Regions from separate parts of the Photobacterium kagoshimensis genome, predicted to be linked through region 4. Evidence: predicted binding sites of a transcription regulator. Region 4 holds the regulator's gene; each other region holds the start of a gene.
The links. Region 4 encodes PurR, which represses purine synthesis genes. Its sites were predicted from a motif close to TNANGNAAACGTTTNCNTNA; they were not measured.
Positions count from the first base shown of each region.

Region 1: purT (formate-dependent phosphoribosylglycinamide formyltransferase) is a predicted target of PurR. The motif match lies at 1,544-1,563, and genes of this name have one in related genera.
Region 2: purL (phosphoribosylformylglycinamidine synthase) is a predicted target of PurR. The motif match lies at 1,882-1,901, and genes of this name have one in related genera.
Region 3: purE (5-(carboxyamino)imidazole ribonucleotide mutase) is a predicted target of PurR. The motif match lies at 1,544-1,563, and genes of this name have one in related genera.

Region 1 covers NZ_JAKJSO010000008.1:200,944-204,637, reverse strand. The annotation lists gene L4C35_RS01430 (thiopurine S-methyltransferase) at 1-169, shown strand, start outside; gene purT (formate-dependent phosphoribosylglycinamide formyltransferase) at 311-1,486, opposite strand; gene L4C35_RS01420 (hypothetical protein) at 1,813-2,217, shown strand; gene L4C35_RS01415 (cytochrome-c peroxidase) at 2,298-3,694, opposite strand, start outside.
Region 2 covers NZ_JAKJSO010000011.1:150,040-153,733, forward strand. The annotation lists gene purL (phosphoribosylformylglycinamidine synthase) at 1-1,701, opposite strand, end outside; gene mltF (membrane-bound lytic murein transglycosylase MltF) at 2,109-3,623, shown strand.
Region 3 covers NZ_JAKJSO010000026.1:2,202-5,895, forward strand. The annotation lists gene hemF (oxygen-dependent coproporphyrinogen oxidase) at 1-875, opposite strand, end outside; gene tsaC (L-threonylcarbamoyladenylate synthase type 1 TsaC) at 881-1,438, opposite strand; gene purE (5-(carboxyamino)imidazole ribonucleotide mutase) at 1,636-2,121, shown strand; gene L4C35_RS20790 (5-(carboxyamino)imidazole ribonucleotide synthase) at 2,126-3,238, shown strand; gene L4C35_RS20795 (DNA topoisomerase family protein) at 3,310-3,694, opposite strand, start outside.
Region 4 covers NZ_JAKJSO010000018.1:45,340-49,033, forward strand. The annotation lists gene L4C35_RS17060 (heme ABC transporter ATP-binding protein) at 1-731, shown strand, start outside; gene purR (HTH-type transcriptional repressor PurR) at 1,058-2,062, shown strand; cyclic di-GMP riboswitch class I at 2,341-2,445, shown strand; gene L4C35_RS17070 (TfoX/Sxy family DNA transformation protein) at 2,571-3,161, shown strand; gene L4C35_RS17075 (hypothetical protein) at 3,484-3,694, shown strand, end outside.

The DNA of each region.
Region 1 (3,694 bases), on a different contig from region 4:
CCCTCCATTTTCTGTCGCAGAAGCGGAAGTGAATGCGTTATTTGAAGGTTGTAAGATCACGCTGCTTGAACGTGATGAAAAAGATGAGTCTCACCCTCGACGCAAGCAGGGTATTACGCGATTTGCTGAAGAAGCATGGTTGATTGAAACGCCAGTTTTAGCGTTATAAATCTGATAATTAATTCGTCGCGGTAGACATGTGAAAAAAGGAGCTTAAGTGCTCCTTTTTTATGACATCACTATGATGACGATCGTTTGCTGGTGACAGGGTCACTTAATTGACCCTGTTTAAGACGCTAGTCTCAGTTCGTTAGAAAACAACTTTTACATCAGCGGCTGTTGCTACTGCATCTTCAACAGCTTGGTCGATGCTGTCACGGCGTGTTAACGCAACACCCAAACGGCGACGACCATCAATTTCTGGTTTGCCAAATAAACGAATTTGCGTTTGAGGGCGTGATAACGCTGCGGTTAGGTTATCAAAGCGAATGTTTTGCGAAGTACCTTCCGCAAGAACAACCGCTGATGCAGATGGACCAAATTGGTTAATGCTGTGGATCGGTAAACCTAAGAAAGCGCGTACGTGTAGGGCGAACTCTGATAGCTCTTGCGAGATAAGCGTAACCATACCCGTATCGTGTGGGCGAGGTGATACTTCACTAAATAATACTTCGTCGCCTTTGATAAATAGCTCTACACCGAATAAGCCATAACCACCCAATGCATTTACTACTTTTTCTGACACGGCTTGCGCAGCTGCTAGTGCTTTATCAGACATCTGCTGTGGTTGCCATGATTCACGGTAATCACCATCTTCTTGGCGGTGACCGATAGGCGCACAGAAATGTACGCCATCAGCTGCACGCACTGTAAGTAGGGTGATTTCATAATCGAACTCAACAAATCCCTCGACAATGACACGACCCGCACCAGCACGACCACCTTCTTGTGCATACTTCCACGCTGATTCGATATCAGCAGGGGTTTTAATCACACTCTGACCTTTACCCGATGAGCTCATAATAGGTTTCACAACGCAAGGTGTACCAATGCGCTCTACTGAGGCGACAAAATCATCGTATTGCTCAGAGAATTCGTAAGGAGAGGTTGGAATAGAGAGCGTCTCTGCAGCTAAGCGACGAATACCTTCGCGGTTCATTGTTAGCTTAGTTGCATTTGCCGTTGGTACAACGTTCACCCCGTCAGCTTCAAGCTCAACCAGAGTGTCAGTTGCGATAGCTTCAATTTCAGGAACAACGTAATGGGGCTTCTCTAGTGCAATAACACGCTTTAATGCTTCACCATCCAACATATCAATTACGTGGCTACGGTGAGCAACGTGCATGGCTGGTGCACCTGCATAGCGATCAACAGCAATCACTTCTAGGCCTAAACGCTGGCATTCAATGGCGACTTCTTTACCTAATTCACCAGAACCAAGAAGAAGAACACGAGTTGCATCAGGGCGAGTAGCTGAACCTAACATTGATAATCCTTACGAGTGAGTATTTAAACTGATGCTGATCATACCTGATTTACACTTTTGCGCAAACGTTTGCTTTGCGTGGCGGTGTACTTGATTAAGAGTTAATCAGACGACAGGATATAAGGTTAATGAGTGAGAGCTATTTGCTGATTTATTACGGTACATATTGGTTTATCAGAAAACGTTCCTTTGCTTTTGTAAAATGATTGTCAGAGTTTAGGCGCTAAGCTCGTTAAACAAGGTACGAACCGCTAGAGTATAGGGATTCAACAGGAAAGCTCAGTGCTCTTGTTTTGTTTTGAGCGTCATAAATAGGTAAATAACCAATGAAAAAGTTGTTAGTAGGTTTAGCATTGATTGCTGCAGTACCTTTCTCGGCACATGCATCTAAAGGGATCGGTGTATTTCTTGGTAGCCCGATGTCTGGCATTCAGTATAAACACGATGACTTACGTTTTTCGTTAGGTGTCGAAAAATTTGGTGTGGCATTCGATAAAACCTTCAACCTTGGTACATTAGCGGATAACCGTAAGCTGGATAGCTTATACACCTTTGTGGGTGCGCAGTATGTCGATCATCATAATAAGAAAGTCGGTGTACGATCGGGGGTGGGTTTTGAGCTACCAGTGAACAACTTTGAGCTTTATGGCGAGTTAGGGCCATCTTTGTATGTGGTTGAAGAAGTCGATTTGGATCTTGAAGCTGCATTGGGCTTTCGTATTCGTTTCTAGAAAGGTGCAGTTATTTATTGTAAAGCACCACCCAGAGGCAGAGGGTGGTGCTTTGTTGTTGGAAGAGAAGTAAGCCAGTTTTAAATAGGGCCTCCTTGATCAAAGAGGTTACCTGAATTTTTCCAACATTTATCCGGCGTTAAGCCTCCTGCGCCAACCGCAGCGAAAGTTTCCCATTTATCATCAGCACGATTATTACCGTCAGAATCGGCATCAAAGTGCCCGACAGAAACCGTTATGCTTGGGTGATCAAAAGGTGCTTTTTCACAGCTAACACGATCATCGGTGAGGGTTTTTAGGAAAGCAACAAGTGCTTCTTGTTCATATTCAGTCAACCCTAGTTCTTGAATATCAGGGTCGAGATTTGATTTATGTTTTCCATACCCCGTAGTGTTATTTTTCTTTGTTCCACGGTGGTTCGCACCACGGTTATAGAACTCTACGACTTGCTCTAAGGTGGCATAACCTCCGCTATGGAAGTATGGCGCCGTTAGTGCGATATTACGTAGCGTTGAGGTTTTAAATGCACCGTCGACAGCATCATTTTCCTTACCTGCGAGGACTCGTTTAGTTAGCTTATTCAGTTGCTTATCCTTATCACAAGGAAGATTATTGATAGCTAGCACTTCAAAGGTACATGGATCGACTTCGAATGGGTCAGGTACATTATTTCCAAGTAGTATTTGGATAAATTGACGAGTAAACGACAACGGGTTACCCCATTGATCTTCTGCGCCGACTCCCAAGTCTTCTTTGGTTGGGGTTACACCTATGTTATAGAAACCATTGTCATATAACGCGACTCGATTATCAGCCATTAGCATGCGTTCAACTAAGCCTTCTTCCTCATTTTCAGCTTGTAAATGTGTTGCAGCTGAGCTGAATTCAGGCCCATTATGACAATTGACACATTTCCCTTTATCAACAAAGACCATTAATCCATCTTTCTCAATGTCAGTTAACGCACTATCGTCTTCTGGGATTTCAGGGGTACAGTGAGGAGATTTACAACCTCGGAATTTGTCGAAAGGCGATTGATCGGATAAGAGTTCTGCCTCGTATAGCATGATGGCGATTCCCCAGAACATTGAAAAGTTAAGTTCTGCCTGGGTATGCCCATTAGCGTCCATGACAAGTGTTGGGGAGCTTGAACTTGTATCAATGCTATAGGTACCGCGTCCAGCCCAATATTGAGGCTTAAATGCCATGCGGATCATACGTGCATAGCTAAGCGTCAAACCTTGCCCACTAGGGTGAACCAAACTGCCTAGTTGACTATCATCTGGCGCAACATCTTGAGTTGCCAATGGGCGTAAGCTCATCATACGGCGCCCTACATCAGCAAACGTACGTCCAGCACATGACATTTCAAAGTCGCTTAGAGTTGGGCCAACGGCTTGTGACGCAAGTGATGCATTACGTAAATCGAGTTCTGCAAGTTGTGGTGTACGCCCTGATAGAACCACTATACGCGCAT
Region 2 (3,694 bases), on a different contig from region 4:
ACAAATTGCATCGAAAGCAGCCATGTTTTCGGGCGCGATGGCCATCACATAGCGCTCTTGCGATTCGTTACACCAGATCTCTAGTGGGCTCATGCCTGGTTCGTCATTAGGCACATCACGTAGCTGGAATTTACCGCCACGCTCACCATCATCAACCAGTTCAGGCAATGCATTTGAGATACCACCTGCACCCACATCGTGGATAAAGGCGATTGGGTTGTTTTCCCCCATCTGCCAACAACGGTCGATCACTTCCTGACAACGACGTTCCATTTCTGGGTTTTCACGTTGTACTGAAGCAAAGTCTAAATCTTCAGCCGACTGGCCCGATGCCATTGATGAAGCCGCACCGCCACCCAAACCGATGTTCATTGCAGGACCGCCCAGTACGATAAGCTTCGCACCAACAGGGATCTCTTTCTTCTGAACATGCTCGGCACGGATATTACCCATACCGCCCGCAATCATGATTGGTTTGTGGTAACCACGTACTTCTTCACCGTTGTGTGACGTCACTTTTTCTTCGTAAGTACGGAAGTAACCCAATAGGTTTGGACGACCAAATTCGTTATTGAATGCCGCGCCACCTAGCGGGCCTTCTAGCATAATATCTAACGCATTAACGATACGGCCAGGCTTACCAAAATCGGTTTCCCAAGGCTGTTCAAAGCCAGGAACACGCAAGTTAGAAACGGTAAAGCCAACCAGACCCGCTTTAGGTTTACCACCAATCCCCGTTGCACCTTCATCACGGATTTCGCCGCCTGAACCTGTTGATGCGCCCGGCCAAGGTGAAATAGCCGTTGGGTGGTTATGCGTTTCGACTTTCATCAAGATGTGTGCCGCTTCTTGATGGTAGTTATATTGACGAGATTCTGGATTCGGGAAGAAACGCCCCACTTCCGAGCCTTCCATTACCGCTGCATTATCTTTGTAAGCAGACAGCACGTGCTCGTGGTTCTTCTCGTAAGTGTTTTTGATCATCTTAAACAATGACTTTTCTTGATCGACACCGTCAATCGTCCAGTCAGCATTAAAGATTTTATGACGACAGTGCTCTGAGTTCGCTTGAGCAAACATCATCAGTTCAATGTCATTTGGGTTACGACCTAACTTAGTGAAGTTTTCCACTAAGTAGTCAATTTCGTCTTCTGCTAATGCCAAGCCTAGCGTTACGTTGGCTTCTTCTAGGGCTTTGCGGCCACCAGCAAGGATATCAACAGATTTTACAGGCGCAGGTTCAGCTTGAACAAATAAAGCTTGTGCGGCTTCAAACTCACCGAAAACCACTTCCATCATACGGTCGTGGATCAAGCCTTTTAGCTCTGCAAGGTGTTCATCGGTTAATGTTGCAGTGGCTTCTACGTAATATGCCGTACCACGCTCTAAACGCTTAACATGTGTTAAGCCACAGTTGCGGGCGATATCGGTAGATTTAGAAGACCATGGCGAGATAGTGCCAGGGCGTGGCGTTACCAGCAGCAAGGTGCCAACTGGCTCATGCTCGGCAATCGTTGGACCGTAGGTCAGCAGGCTCGCAAGCTTGCTTTGCTCGTCAGCAGTAAGAGGCGCTGATAAATCAGCGAAGTGCATGAACTCGGCATAGATGCCAGTCACAGGCAGACCTAATTCGCGACAACGCTCTAATAGCTTATTAACGCGAAACTCAGATAGTGCGGGTGAACCACGCAAAATTTCCATGTGCGAACGACTCTCGATTAGCAGTTGAATGAAGGTGATATTGATCTAGTTATTTCAGCCCTATTGGCGCAATAACCACATCAATGTCACCTTTTTCAGCACTTACACGACTTCAGTTTCAAGGTGTATGGCTCATGTATTGGCCGTAGTATAAGGGAAATTGTTTGGCGACGTAACACTTGACGCAACCGTTTGCGTGTTTTTTTTTCAATCATCCTCAGTTTCAGCATAAAAACAGCATTTTTCGATCACTTCCATAGCATTATTGCCACAAAACTGACCAGCAATATACACTTTGTTGATTAGCTCAATTGCTATATTGAGCACATGATTACTATCAGGTTACTTTGAGGATCCGCCGTCATTTGGTATAAAGAACACCAAACTATAACGATGAGCATGTATATTTGAACAGTCATTCATTCAATATCCGCTTTAAGACCTTGCTGCTAATTACCCTAGCCTGCCTCGGACTCAGCGGATGTAAATGGCAAAGCCAACCTCAGGACGATTTAGAACGCATCCGCGAAAGTGGTGTTCTTCGTGTTGGCACGCTGAATAATCAGCTTTCTTACTATATAGGTAGTGATGGCCCGACAGGCCTTGATTACGAACTCGCCCAGCGCTTTGCCAAAAAGCTGGGGGTTAAGCTTGAAATGCAACCTATGTTCACCCTCTCTGGGCTTTTCCCTGCTTTAAAGCGTCATGATGTTGATATCATCGCGGCTGGACTCACTATCACACCCGATCGTATCGAGGCATTCAAATCAGCGCCAGCTTATTACTTTGCAAGTCAAGTCGTGGTGTACAAAAAAGGCAATTGGCGCCCACGTAAACCCAGCGATCTGGCACTCAATAAAGGCAGCTTAAAAATTGTTGCAGGCTCTAGCCACGAAAAACGCTTACTGCAATTAAAAGAGCTCTACCCCGATTTAACCTGGGAAGCCTCTGATGATACCGACAGTGATGAACTGCTGCGATTAGTTGCAACGGGGGAGTTGAACTTTACGGTCGCTGACTCTGTTGATGTCGCTTTACTTCAGCGCATTCACCCTGATATCGCGATTGCAATGGAGCTAACCGAAGATGAACCCATTGCTTGGTTTGTCAATCAATCGCCTAACGACAACCTATATGCACTGTTGATTGAGTTTTTTGGCGAGATCCAACAAAGCGGCGAATTGGCCAACCTAGAAGAGAAATACTTCGGCCATGTTGATTCTTTTGATTATGTCGACACCCGTGCATTTTTACGGGCGATTGAGAAGAAACTGCCACGGTGGGAAGCGTTATTTAAGCAATATGCCAACGAGTTTGATTGGCGCTTGTTAGCGGCACTGTCTTACCAGGAATCACACTGGAATCCACGTGCAGTATCACCAACCGGTGTTCGCGGCATGATGATGTTAACACTGCCAACGGCCAAATCGGTTGGGGTTAATAATCGCTTAGATCCAGAACAGAGCATTCGCGGTGGCAGTGCCTATTTGCGCAAGATGATTGCCCGTGTCCCTGACAGCATCGAAGAGCATGAGAAAGTGTGGTTTGCCCTTGCCTCATACAATGTCGGTTTTGGCCATATGATGGATGCTCGCCGCTTAACCAAAAAGCAAGGCGGTAACCCTGATGCATGGAGTGATGTGAAGCAACGCCTGCCACTGCTGCGTCAACGCAAATACTACAGCCAAACACGCTATGGTTATGCTCGTGGTGATGAAGCGCTCAACTATGTTGAAAACATTCGTCGTTACTACCAAAGTATCATTGGTTACGAACAAGCACACAGCCAACCCGTGCAAGGTAAAGGTGTTGCAAATGTCGATGGTTTACAAATCATTCAAGTGCCCCAGAAACAAGCAGGGGTGCTAAATGAAAATACAGCTTCAGAGTCGCCAACAACTAGCGGCACTCCTACCCAGTAGCGGATAAATCATACTAAATCCACGATCGCCAAAAGCCTGTTAGACCAACAGGCTTTTTTATTGCAACCAAG
Region 3 (3,694 bases), on a different contig from region 4:
TATAGCTTTGCTTCTGCTGAATTAGGCTCTGGTTGATAACAATATTCCCAACGCGCTAATGGTGGCATCGACATTAAAATGGATTCCGTACGGCCGCCACTTTGTAAACCAAACAAGGTGCCACGATCATACACCAAGTTAAATTCGACATAGCGACCTCGGCGGTACAACTGGAAATCTCGCTCACGCTCACCAAAGGGTAGGGCATGACGTTTATCAACTATCGGTAAGTACGCATTAATATAGCCGTTGCCGACCGCTTTCATATAAGCAAAGCTCTTTTCAAAGCCCCACTCATTCAGATCATCGAAAAATAAACCGCCAACACCACGCGTTTCATCTCGGTGAGGTAAATAAAAGTATTTATCACACCAGGCTTTATGTTCAGCATATACCTCATCGCCAAATGGTTGGCATAAGGTTTTTGCCGTGTCATGCCAATGCAGGCAGTCTTCATCAAAAGGATAAAATGGCGTTAAGTCAAAACCACCGCCAAACCACCAGACGGGTGCCTCTCCTTCCTTTTCTGCAATGAAAAAACGCACATTAGCGTGAGAAGTGGGTACATAAGGGTTGTTAGGGTGAACAACTAAAGAAACCCCCATGGCTTCAAAGCTACGACCCGCAAGTTCTGGCCGATGTGCTGTCGCAGAAGCGGGCATTTTAGTACCAAACACATGAGAGAAGTTGACACCAGCTTGTTCGAACACGGCACCGCCGCGCATCACACGGCTACGGCCACCACCACCTTGTTCACGCTGCCACTCGTCTTGTTCAAAAGTAGCCTGACCATCTTGCGCTTCAAGGGCATGACAAATACGATCTTGAAGATCGAGTAAAAAGGCTTTAACCGCAGCTTTATCGACTGTTTGCATGCTGACTATCCTTGGCGAAAAACATTACCTGTAAGTGCATCACGAATTTCAGACGGATTATCACGGCCACCTGTATCACCTTGTAAAATAGCAGGCAAACAGTGACCAAGCTGTAATTCGACTTCTGCAGCTGTACGACCAGGTTCTTGCCCCGACAAGTTTGCACTGGTTGAAGTGATAGGTTTGCCAAATTCACGACATAGTTGTTGTACCACCGGATGATCGGTTACCCGTACCGCAATCGTTGAAAATTGCCCCGTAAGGTAAGCGGGAACCGTTGCTTTTGTTGGCATCACCCAAGTCACAGGACCCGGCCATGTCGCTTGGATCTGCTGACGTTGAGCAAATGATAACTGGCTATCATCAATGTAAGGCAACAATTGGTCATAATCCGCAGCAATTAAGATCAAACCTTTTTCGATTGGACGTTGCTTAATCTCAAGCAATTTCATAACAGCTTGCTCATTGTCGGGATCACAGCCCACGCCAAAGACAGCTTCGGTTGGATAGGCGATAACCTCTCCCTGTTGCAGTGCGGTGATCACTTGCGCAAAATTTTCCACGTCACCCTCATTATTATTTAGCTGATTATCATTTAACTTTCTGTTTACTAGTTTACCTACTCTCGGCGAGCAACTCCATGATGGAATCACATGAGGTAAAACCACCGACGCAAACGTTTTCCTTATCGAAAAATCACCGTATAATGCGGCCAACACGTATTCTTAGCGACGTCTTAAGTGATCAACAGGAGATCGGAATGAAAGTTGGAATTATCATGGGTTCGAAATCTGACTGGCCAACCATGCAACATGCTGCTGAAATGCTTGACCGCTTCAATGTCCCTTATGAAACGAAAGTTGTTTCTGCTCACCGTACTCCTCAACTGCTAGCAGATTACGCGAATAGCGCTAAAGAGCGTGGGATTAAAGTGATCATAGCAGGTGCTGGCGGGGCCGCGCACCTACCAGGCATGGCGGCCGCATTTACCAGCCTACCCGTATTAGGGGTTCCTGTTCAATCTCGAGCACTAAAAGGCATGGATTCATTGCTCTCAATTGTCCAAATGCCAAAAGGTATCGCGGTAGGCACATTAGCAATTGGTGAAGCAGGCGCGGCAAACGCAGGGATTTTAGCGGCACAAATCATTGGCACGCACGATGAAGAGGTGATGGCTAAAGTGGAAGCATTCCGCAGTGAACAAACTGAAACCGTTCTTGCGAATCCAAATCCAGCTGAGGACTAATCACATGCACGTACTGGTTTTAGGCGCAGGTCAACTCGCACGTATGATGTCATTAGCGGGTGCACCACTGAATATAGAAATCTCAGCCTTTGATGTGGCAAGTGAAAATATTGTTCACCCGCTAACACAAGCAGTGATCGGCCAAGGCTTAGCCTCTGCTATTGCGCGCGCAGACGTTATTACAGCAGAATTTGAGCATATCCCGCACCATATTCTTGATGTCTGTGAACAAAGTGGAAAATTCCTGCCAACCACAGATGCAATTAAAGCCGGTGGTGATCGCCGTATCGAGAAAGCGTTGCTCGATAACGCAAAAGTACGCAATGCTAAATATTACGTTATCAATACCCGTGCTGATTTTGATGCTGCTGTTGAGCACGTAGGGCTGCCTATGGTACTAAAAAGTGCACTCGGTGGTTACGATGGTAAAGGGCAGTGGCGACTAAAAGATCTCGCGCAAATGGATACTATCTGGGCTGAGATGGCGCTATGCATTAATGCAACACCAACCCAAGCCATTGTTGCTGAAGAGTTTGTCCCGTTCAATCGTGAAGTATCACTGATTGGTGCGCGTGGCAAAGATGGTTCCGTTGCTGTCTACCCGCTCGCGGAAAATGTGCATACAGATGGGGTATTAAGTCTATCAACGGCAATTAATGAAGCAGCACTGCAAGCACAAGCCAAGCAGATGTTTACCGCTGTCGCTGATAGCCTTGATTATGTCGGCGTGTTAGCCCTTGAGTTTTTTGACCTAAATGGCGAGCTACTGGTTAATGAAATTGCCCCTCGCGTTCATAACTCGGGGCACTGGACGCAACAAGGTGCTGAAACATGCCAATTTGAAAACCATTTACGCGCAGTCTGTGGCTTGCCTTTGGGTAGCACAGCTTTGATCCGCCCAACAGCGATGATCAATATTTTAGGGGAAGACTCCTTACCAGAAAGCATCCTCGCTGAAGCTGGTTGCCATGTGCACTGGTACGGCAAAGAAAAACGAGCAGGCCGCAAGATGGGGCATATTAATGTGTGTGCCTCAACGCCAGACGCCTTAGTGGATGCATTACACGCTCTCAGCCAACAACTGGATAGCGACGCATTTCCAGCCCTCAAGCGCTAAAGTGTTTTTCTCGCCCTAAAACCACAAAAGCCAGCATAATGCTGGCTTTTGTTTCGATACTATCGAATAGCTTATTCGTTTTGCTCTGGCTCAACAGCATCCTGATACGCGTGGCACTTTCTATCAGCACACTGCAATTTAATCCCACTCGCCAACTTCTTCTCAATCAGCAAGCCATAGCCACAAGACTGACAGCTGCCACTCACTGGCTTATTATTCACAGCAAAGCGACATGTCGGATACTGGTCACAGGCAAAGAACATTTTGCCATAACGTGATTTACGCTCAAGCAAATGCCCTTTACCACAACTCGGGCAGGCGATATGGGTGTCTTCTGCTTTTTTCTCTAACGGTTCGATATGATGGCAGGTCGGGTAATTCAAACAACCGATGAACATGCCATAGCGACCTTGGCGTAATACCAACTCGTCGCTACACTCAGGACAAGGCTTGCCT
Region 4 (3,694 bases):
AGCTAGGCGGTAAAATCTTGCTTGATGAGTTCGATATAGAAATTCGACATGGCGAAGTCACTGCACTACTTGGTCCTAATGGTGCAGGGAAAAGTACCCTACTTAAAGTGCTGTGCGGCGAGTTAGAGGCAGGCGGTGAGATTCTGATTCATGGCAAAACCCACCATCAATGGTCAGCAAAAGATCTTGCCAAGTATTTAGCCGTTTTGCCCCAGCATAGTAGTTTAAGCTTTGCGTTTACTGCTCAAGAAGTTGCGGAGCTTGGTGCATTACCACTTGATCTAACGCGTGCTGATGCGACTAAAACAGCTGCTACTATGATGCAAAAAACCGAAGTGACAGCCCTTTCAAATCGGCTGTACCCTTCTTTGTCTGGTGGCGAAAAACAACGGGTTCATTTTGCCCGCGTGCTTACTCAGCTTAGCGAAGCGAAAGAAAATGCTATTTTGATGCTCGATGAACCAACATCAGCACTTGATTTAGCGCATCAACATAAAACATTACAACTCGCACAACATATGGCTAAAGCAGGAGCAGCTGTTATCGTCGTATTGCATGATCTAAACCTTGCTGCACAATATGCAGACCGCTTAGTTATTGTAAAAAATGGAAAGATACAGGCTGATGGCGATGCTTGGCATGCATTAGATTCTCAGAATATTGAGCGAATCTATGGCTGGCCTGTCACGATGACCAAGCACCCTACACTTCAACACCCAGTTATTCTATAGTCGCTCGTTATGTAATCCTTACAATGCACAAATAAATGCATACTGATGCATCAAATTTTACGCAATTTACATTATTATTGTTGATGTTTATCAAGTATTGCCATCTTGATAGACAGAAACGTTGCACTGTGCGCTACACTCAGTAAAATGTGAACGCAAGCGATTAACAATGTAACGCTACCAAATCCATAAAAGCCGCTCATCTGAGAAGCGGCTTTTAACGTTTATACAAGGTCTCTAGCGACATACAGCACTCGAAATGAAAGAGTTGGCGCTATGTATAGCTTAAAAAGATCCTCTTTATTGCAATTATTAGAAGAATAACTATGGCAACGATTAAAGATGTTGCACGTATGGCTGGAGTTTCAACAACAACAGTCTCGCACGTGATTAATAAAACACGCTTCGTAGCAGAAGCAACACAAAAAAAAGTGTTAGCAGCCGTTGATGAACTTAACTATGCACCAAGCGCTGTTGCTCGCAGCCTAAAATGTAACACTACCCGCACAATTGGTATGTTGGTCACCAAGTCAACCAACCCCTTTTTTGCTGAGGTTGTACATGGCGTAGAAGAATACTGCTACAAAGAAGGCTACACACTTATCCTGTGTAACACTGAAGGTAACCTATCTAAGCAACGCGATTACCTGCGCATGCTCGCCGAAAAACGCGTTGATGGCCTAATGGTGATGTGTTCGGACCTTGATCAACGTCTATTAGACCTATTAGAACGTCAAAATGACCTACCTATGGTTGTGATGGATTGGGGTCCTGAAAGTCCACACACGGATAAAATTCAAGACAACGCAGCCATTGGTGGCTATATCGCAATCAAGCACTTTATTGAAAACGGCCACACTAAAATTGGCTGTTTATCAGGTCACAATGAAAAATCAACCTGTCGTGAGCGCTTAAAAGGCTTCCAAAAAGCGATGGACGAAGCAAACCTAACCGTTAATGAAGATTGGATTATCGAAGGTGACTTCGAGTGTGAAACGGCCGTGAAAGCCGCTGAGCAATTCATTGCGATGAAAGAACGTCCAACGGCTATTTTCTGTTTTAACGACATTATGGCCATGGCGATGATCAGTACTTTCGTTCAGAATGGCGTTCGTGTTCCTGAAGATATATCTATCATTGGTTACGATAACATCGAGCTAGCACCTTTCTTCTCGCCACCGTTAACGACAATCCACCAGCCTAAACGCCGTTTAGGTAAAACAGCGATTGAAATCTTGATGGAACGCGTGAAAGATAAAAAGCACGAAAACCGTGTTTTTGAAATGTCACCTGAATTAGTTGTACGTAAATCGGTTCATAAGCTTAACTAACTATTCGCTTTACGCATAAACATTGAATAGCCGACGACCCCATATCGTCGGCTTTTTTTATTCATTCCCGCCACGCTAAACCCTCCTTTTTTACATAAATATTTAATATGTAACAATAAAATTACTTTTAGATTTGAAATAAGTTTGCTTCATTTACCCAATGATTTATTTAATCCCTGAATATTCTCTCTTCATAAAGCAGTAATAATTGAAGCAACATCACATTTTCCCCAGCATAGAGTAAACGCTTTTCTGCTATTTACGATATGCTTATTACGTCACGAACAGGGCAAACTACTTGAAAAAGTAGGACGCAAAGCTTCCGGCCTAACAAAGTGTTATTTAATAAAAATTAACACATTCAAGGTAGCGGGGTTACCGATGGATTTACTGCAAACCTGCTTTAGGGTTTGACATGCTTTTGACATACATTAAGTGTGCTTTGCTAACCTAAACTCCTCGCTTATATGTTAGGTGACTCCCAAGATTTATTTCACCGAGAAGTCGCATGGATAAACCAATACTTAAAGACACTCTAAAATTATTCGATAGTTTTGGCAGTGTTAAATCCCGCTCAATGTTTGGCGGTTTTGGCATTTTCGCAGGCGAAACAATGTTTGCACTGGTAGTAAAAAATAAATTACACCTTCGCGCGAATGCAAAAAACATTGAAGTGTTTAAAGAAGCTAATCTATCACCTTATGTTTATGAGAAACGCGGATTTCCCGTAGTGACTAAACATTTTGCTATTCCTGACCTCTGGTGGGATACCCCAGAGATGATTATCGAGTACGCACAAGGCTCACTAGAAGGTGCGAAGAACGACAAAGAAACAAAAAGTAAAGTTGGGCCATCTCGCATTAAAGATTTGCCAAACTTAAGACTCGCTAATGAACGTATGCTGAAAAAAGTGGGTATTGATACTGTCGATAAACTGATTGAAGTCGGCGCTATTGATGCTTATAAAGCATTGCTCGATACACATGATAATAATCTCAACATCGAGTTGCTTTGGGCTTTAGAAGGCGCAATCAGTGGCACACACTGGTCTGTGATCAGTGAAACGAGACGTGGTGAACTGCTAGGCTTGCTACCTTAGGGAGTCGGGGCAAACACAACACAGTCACCACAATAAGAACGAGGCTCAGGCCTCGTTTTTTGTAGCCCTAGCCTACCGAATGTCAGGATTACGTCAAAGATTGACTCTTCTCACAAATACTGTTCACAAAAGCATCAGTTAACTTTTAATCCCGCCTTAAATAAGTAAAATAACCACTGTCAGTGGGCTTTCCACCGCCATTTTTTTGTTTTTAACTACTTATGGTCACTATCGCACTTAGTGTGACGCCAATAATATGTCACCAGTTCACCTATACCATAACGATACGCAGTCTTAATGATTGCTAAAAAGAGAGGCTCGTATGCTCTGTTCAAAGCCTTTTCCTGGGCAAACAGACCACATATTCAAAGATAAATTTAACAAATGGCCTACACTACTCCGTGCCCTTGTTATTATCAGCCTACTCCCTCCCGCTTTCGCAATGCTACTAGTCTCACAGCAACTGGCTCCTTTTAATGCGCTCATCGACATATTTACTCTGGTTGGTGGCTTTAATATCATCCTGATCATCT